DNA from 3 places in the Ohtaekwangia kribbensis genome. Region 1 is predicted to be linked to each of the others. Evidence: riboswitches for the same ligand, from Rfam matches in the RefSeq annotation. Region 1 holds a riboswitch; each other region holds the start of a gene.
The links. Region 1 has a riboswitch for S-adenosylmethionine ahead of ACFQ21_RS07620 (hypothetical protein). Riboswitches for the same ligand answer to the same signal wherever they lie in the genome.
Positions count from the first base shown of each region.

Region 2: linked by a shared signal. The riboswitch ahead of ACFQ21_RS26850 (phytanoyl-CoA dioxygenase family protein) and the one ahead of ACFQ21_RS07620 (hypothetical protein) in region 1 are both predicted to bind S-adenosylmethionine.
Region 3: linked by a shared signal. The riboswitch ahead of ACFQ21_RS27565 (homocysteine S-methyltransferase family protein) and the one ahead of ACFQ21_RS07620 (hypothetical protein) in region 1 are both predicted to bind S-adenosylmethionine.

Region 1 is NZ_JBHTKA010000001.1:1,901,016-1,903,288, forward strand. It holds gene ACFQ21_RS07615 (T9SS type A sorting domain-containing protein) at 1-521, shown strand, start outside; SAM riboswitch class I at 758-866, shown strand; gene ACFQ21_RS07620 (hypothetical protein) at 1,148-2,080, shown strand; gene ACFQ21_RS07625 (SusC/RagA family TonB-linked outer membrane protein) at 2,111-2,273, shown strand, end outside.
Region 2 is NZ_JBHTKA010000014.1:223,458-225,730, forward strand. It holds gene ACFQ21_RS26845 (ATP-grasp domain-containing protein) at 1-478, opposite strand, end outside; gene ACFQ21_RS26850 (phytanoyl-CoA dioxygenase family protein) at 520-1,368, opposite strand; SAM riboswitch class I at 1,682-1,793, opposite strand.
Region 3 is NZ_JBHTKA010000015.1:169,358-171,630, reverse strand. It holds gene metH (methionine synthase) at 1-87, opposite strand, end outside; gene ACFQ21_RS27565 (homocysteine S-methyltransferase family protein) at 80-1,081, opposite strand; SAM riboswitch class I at 1,135-1,261, opposite strand; gene ACFQ21_RS27560 (hypothetical protein) at 1,302-1,979, opposite strand; gene ACFQ21_RS27555 (LVIVD repeat-containing protein) at 2,034-2,273, opposite strand, start outside.

The sequences.
Region 1 (2,273 bases):
AGCAAACACATGCCATTGAATTGCATTGGGCAACGGCTACGGAGATCAACAACGATTATTTTACCCTGGAGCGCTCGGCCAATGGTGAAGAATTTATAACGATCGGCACCGTAAAAGGAAGTGGAACATCACAACTTACAAACAAATATCAATTTACAGATGACGGAGCAAAGGCGGGAGTATATTACTATCGACTCTCGCAGACCGATCTGGATGGCACCACAGTCCGCTTCAAAGTTATACGGATTGAATTCGATGGACCGGCAGAACCATTTGCATCTGTATATCCGAATCCTGTTAACCAGGACGATGATGTTACAGTCGACCTGATTGATGTTCCGGATGGCGCATATACCATCACTATTCTCGATCCGCAAGGTATCCAGGTAGCACAAACAAAGTTGCAAGTGTCTCAATCCGGATCGGCAACCCTCCGGCTAAGCGCATTGCTGAGTGGAGTATATATAGTCAGAATTACATCTGCAGCCTGGTCAGCAAACCGAAAACTCGTTATTCACTAACGTTTTCGGGACAATCACCAACTGCTGTCTAATCCACAAGCAGTACAACACACTATATAGTATAGATAATAATAATGAGCGGGTCGCACCGGATGATGCGACCCGCTTTTTCATTCTATTCAATTATCATCACATTTTTTAAAAAATTTAAAAAAAAGCAAGTTTTGTTTGTGGGGTAATACTTTAAAACTAATTTTGTCTATCGATTTAGTAGATAATCAATTCCCACCAGATTGATTTTATACAGAAGAAGGGAGAGAATAGGCTCGATGATCTTCTAGCAACCTGTCATCCACCACTGATAAGGTGCTAACTCCTACCAATATAAAATTGGAACTATAAAATTTGAATTACATGAAAACCAAAGAGATGTTTATTCATCGGGAAGACAGCTATAGGCTGCACAAAAATTTTTCTTCGCCTACATTTATCGGCTACAGCTGTTGTTGCCGTTGTTGATTCTCAAATCATTCTATACTGTCCTGAGTGCAGTGTAGTCTCTATACATGGCTTTCGGATGCACGAATATCAGCAGGCATATTGGTGGTACGTCTGTAGATAAAGGTGCATTCCGTAGCCGCCTATTTTCCTTTACGCATTCACTACATCTTACTAATTACACAATTATGAAATCATTCATTTCAGTAATAGCTTTCTATTTTCTGATACTTTCGGCCAGTGCCGCCTGGGCACAACAAGCACCTGCAAACAAAGTCGTTGTAACGGGTGTACGATTCGCATATCCTTTAGTGGAAAAATGGATTAAAGACTATAAAGAAGTTAATCCACAGACCGAAATTATTATTGAGTCTCGCACTACAACCGATCCTGCTAAATATGATTTACTTATTGAAGCATACGAGCCGGAGCCTGCTGTAAAAGAGACTCGCGAGTATTTATACCTTGCCCGCTATGCCGTTGTACCGATAGCCAACGCTAACTCCGCTTTCGCTAAAACATATCGTGAAAAAGGACTTACCAACGACCTGATCAAACAGATATACTTTCACGATATTCTGGCCGACAAATCAGATGCAAAAACAATTAAAGCACCTTTCACGATATATACCCGCTTACAGAAAGCAGGTGCTCCCACCACCTTTGCACAACACTTTGATTACACGCAACAGAATATTAAAGGGAAAGCCATTGCCGGAGCCGATGAACACCTGATCAAAGCATTGCAAAAAGACTCTACCGCTATATCCTATAGCACACCATCTTTATTATACGACCTAAAGACACGCCACCTGGTGCCGGGTGTAGCGGTTATACCGGTTGATCTCGATGGCAACAACAAGATCAACGAGCGCGAAAGAATATATAGTGACCTTGATACAGCATTGAAGGCATTGGAGGAAGAAGATGTAAAGAATGTTCCAATCGGTCATCTGCATATCTCGATCAGTAAAATCAATGAACGTCCGGAGGCATTAAAGTTTCTCCTCTGGATACTCCAGAACAGCCAGGACGATCTACACGATTTCGGATACCTGAAACCTGACCAGAAACGCTTCGACCAGGAGAAAGAAAAATTTGAACAGCGCGCGCTGAAGTAAACACCTGCCATACTCCAACACAATCCTAACATGAAAAGATATATACTCTTTATATTTCTTGCTTTGCCTTTTACAACGGTTTATGCACAAGATCTTATAAACGGAACTATAAAAGATGATACCGGCCAGCCATTACCTGGCGCCACCGTATTTATTAAAGGTACTTCGGTACATGCCGTTGCCGATGCTGACG
Region 2 (2,273 bases), on a different contig from region 1:
AGCGCATGGTAACAGCAGGATCGCTGATGCCATTACTCTTTATAATGATTGGGAAGCGAAGTTCATTGCTGGCGGCCAGCAACTGGTCAATGCTGCTCACGATGCGTGTTTTCGGAAAAGGTATACCCAGCGAAGCGAACAGGGCCAGTTGTCGCGACCGGGTACTGATAATCTCCGTAACGCGCGACCCGTTTACAACCTGACTGCTGTTGTGTACACCACTTACCTTTTCCACATGTTTTACATATTCTACGGTTTGAGCAATACCCAGTGCGTTGTGCGCCAGGTAAGGTGGTGAACTCATGTCGTTGAACACGAGGCTATAGGGCACTTCATATTGGGCAGGATCATACAGGTGGTCTGCCGGATTTATTATTTCATAGGGAATTCCCCGCGTCAGCAGCTTTTCAAACAAGGGATTATATTGTTCAGGGTGGCCGTATATAATGCCGACCGGTCTTTCAAAAAATGTGAACATGGTTGTAGTTTAATTTTAGCGTAACAGTTTTATATAGTCCATCAGGCAGCCTTGCGGAATGCCGGAATAAGATTTTTATGTTTCTTACTTCCTACCAGTGGCAGCAGGTGCAGGTATAGCGGTGTTGTGCTTTGCTCCGTTTTAGGTTTATACTTACCCACGATCATCGGTATATACATTACTCTTCTGCGACTGGCTGCACCGGTCAGTGGCGATGGCGCCACGCGATGCCATATTCTGCCATCGTGAATAACGAGGTCGCCTGCTTTTGCTTCTACCAATACCTCGTCTTTATCGCCATAGTTATTCAGGTAGTATTTTTTTCGGAAGAGTAAATCCCACAGTCCTTGTTTATGGGTGCCGGGCAAAACGCGGAGTCCGCCTTTATCGGCTGTAGAATCATCCAGGTAAAAGCCGATGTTTAACATAGGCGCTACTTTCTTACCGTAGAATATATCACGTGCGCTATCGGTATGCCAGCCCATGTGGTAGAAATTACTTCCTTCTGTATTGACATAGTGATTGAATACCACACCATCTTTCTCTTCGAGACCGAGGCGTGCGCCTTCCGGCATTAAGACTTTTAATGCCTGCAGAGCCGGGTTGTTGGCGAATGCTCTTACGGCATCGCTGTGTTGATTGGTAAATGCAAAACGTTGTACAATGGTATCACCATTTTCATCTGTACCATATTTGATCGGCACACCATTTACTTTCTGAACATTTGATTTTACCCACTGGCGTTGCACCTGCTCGGTAGAGTTAATAATAGTATCAACAGTTTCCTGTGACGCATAGTTTTCAAAGTGAATGAAGCCGTTCTTTTGAAAGAACTCAATTTGTTCTGTTGTTAATGTACCTTCGAATGTGAATTTTTTATAAGAAGCCATGATCGTTCAATGTTAAGGTGGACGTATAAGTATATATTTAGTAAGGGTGTGATGAATTCAGTGCTCATCAACATCGGTATAGTATATGGAAACAGTTCATTTTCATACGCTTGTTTTTTGCGGTACAAAATATTCCCTGTGCATTCCCCGCGCGAGGATGCAGTGTTTGCAAGTCATTAAAATTTCTATAGGGGATTTTTGAAAAGGCGAAATCAACAACAACAGTTGTTCATACAGTAATTCATGTTGATGGCCTGGGCGTACATACTGTTACGAACGGAGAAATTTTTTGTGTGTTTCATGTTGGTTAAAAATTTTATAGTTCCAATTTTTTTTATTGGTAGGAATTAGCACCTTTTCAACCTGCGGTTGATAGGTTGCTAGGGGATCGCTGAGCCTAGTCTCTACTCCCTTCTGTATAAAACCAATCTGGTGAGAATTGATTTGTCTACTAAATCGATAGACAAATATCAGTATTAATCGTTAACGTGCAAATCTTTTTGAAAAAAATATTTAGAATTTTAAAGCACCGCTATAATTCATTGGCTGCCATGATTTGCGAATCGATGTCAGAAATAGTTCGTCATCTACTTCAAAAATGGGCTACCGCGCCCAGTCATAAATTTTCATGGTAAAAAGCAGTTGCCTGGTATTACGCAGAAGAGCGGGCCTTGCAGTGCTCCGAACAAACGAGCAGGTTGATCCAATGGTAGTTAAGTTCCATAATGCGTGGGTTCAGGTATTTCTTCAGAAGCAATAAAGATACCACATTGTATACATGTAAAGAGCCCGCAGTATAGCGAGCTCTTCATCCCCGGCATTATCGGGTGGTCAGGGTGTTTTGCGCAACCAAATCAATGAGACAGCTTTTGCAGCAAGTTTTTTTAACCAATAAACCATCGACC
Region 3 (2,273 bases), on a different contig from region 1:
ATTGGTTCGCTCACCTATATTGACAAAGTTAGAACTGGGAGTAATGGTGACTCCCTCCAGTCCACTTAACAATAAATATTTAGACATGTTCTTCTACTACTCCTCTGGGGTTATATTTCTTCGCTATCTCAGCAATCAGTTTAATATGCTCGGGTGTTGTTCCGCAGCAACCGCCAACAATGTTGATCAGTCCTTCTTTCAAAAAGACTTCAACCTGTTGTCCCATTTCCTCGGGTGTCTGATCGTAATGACCAAACTCGTTGGGAAGTCCTGCGTTCGGATAAGCACTCACGAAGTACGGAGCCTTCTCATTGAGTACTTGCAGGTAAGGTCTTAGCTGGCTCGCACCCAACGCACAGTTCAATCCTATACTTAGTAAGGGTACATGCGAAACCGAAATCAGGAATGCCTCGGTGGTTTGTCCGGAAAGTGTGCGACCACTCGCATCCGTTATTGTACCCGATACCATGATGGGTAACTTTCTTCCTATCTCATCAAACAACTCCTGTATAGCAAACAAAGCTGCTTTTACATTGAGTGTATCAATGATGGTTTCAAGCAAGAGTATATCTGCTCCGCCATCAATAAGTCCTTTCGCTTGTTGCTTGAATGCGAGTGCGAGTTCATCAAATGTAATGGCACGAAAGCCAGGGTTATTTACATCTGGTGAAAGGGAAGCCGTCTTATTGGTTGGCCCCATAGCACCTGCTACAAAGCGAGGTTTGCTGGGATCTTTCTTCGTAAATTCTTCGGCTACCTCTTTCGCTATTTTTGCTGAGTAATAGTTCAGATCATATACCGCGTCTTCCAGGTGATAATCGGCTTGCGCGATGGTAGTACCGCTGAATGTGTTGGTCTCGATAATATCAGCACCCGCTTCAAGGTACTGGCGATGTATAGCTTTGATAATATCAGGACGAGTTATTGAAAGAATATCATTGTTTCCTTTGAGCGGGAAGCCATGATCTTTAAAACGCTCTCCCCGGAAATCTTCTTCCTCAAGTTTATACCGTTGGATCATGGTACCCATAGCACCATCAATCACGAGTATACGTTCCTTTAAAATGTCTTCGATTTTCATAAAGCCCTCCGCGTTTAGTTATTGCTATCCAGAGAGCCACTGTAAGGTGGGTTAACTTATCTTTTCCGTTACATCATGCAAAGTAACGAAAGGGATTTAGCACAACATTCGTTAACATAGCTAACGAATAGGATGCTAAGACGTCATCGGGCCCATTCCCTCGGTCTTTCTGGATAAGCTTTGGCAAAGAAAATGAATAGGAATGAAACTACAAAACAACTTACCGTAAACGATACCCTATTCTGATACCTAACACCGGGCAGGGTACCACACGATCTTCTTCATTGGGTATATCAAAAAACAAATCATCTTCCATTCCTTCCGGAAAGGCCGGTATACCGTTTGGTCTTACCTCATCATAGTCAACAAATCGTATGGTCCACCCGGAGTTTACATCGAGAAAAAAATCGGAGAAAAAGTACTTGATCAGTCCAAACTTTACACTGAAGCCTTGTTCATTATACTGCACCGGGTAATAGTGATAGCGTATAATGGTATGCTCGCAGTCATTACCAAAACATTCCTGCTGGCGGAATAGTCTGTCGAATTCAATATCGTTTTTGTAATACTCGGCTGCACCATAAAAAATCAACCTTCGGTATACAATAGGTGCAAAGTATTTTCGCACTTCGAGTTTCATTTTATAGCCGCGCTTGTCGCGATACGATTCATCCTGGTTCGTATAGTTGATCACATGTCCATACTCTGCCTGTGCTGTAAACGTGCGGGTAATTTTCTTCTCGTATGAGAACTCGAGTGTTGGATAAAAATTAATCAAATGAAACGGACTGAATTTCAACGCATGCCTCGGCACTAGTTTCTGATAGCGAAGTGAATCCTGGGCATGGGCGATCGTACCTAGTAAGGCGAGTAGTAGAGATAGAGTTGTACGTGTCACCGGGGCGTTAGTCGTTATTGGTTAATCGTTATTGGTTAATCGTTATCAGCAATGCTATACTTCCGTACGCGACACGGGGATTTTGCTTAGTAAGATGAGCGTACCGGTTTGCTGATCATAGCGGTATTGAAATACACCGTCTTCTCCTGTCAGCAACAAAATACCATTATTGGGTATAACATCGTAGGCATGTATATTTTCGATGTGGTGTTTCAGCTGTATAGATCGTTCATTTTGAATATCGAATACTTTAAGACCATGTTCGCCTTCGCAGATGAACAACAGATTACCATC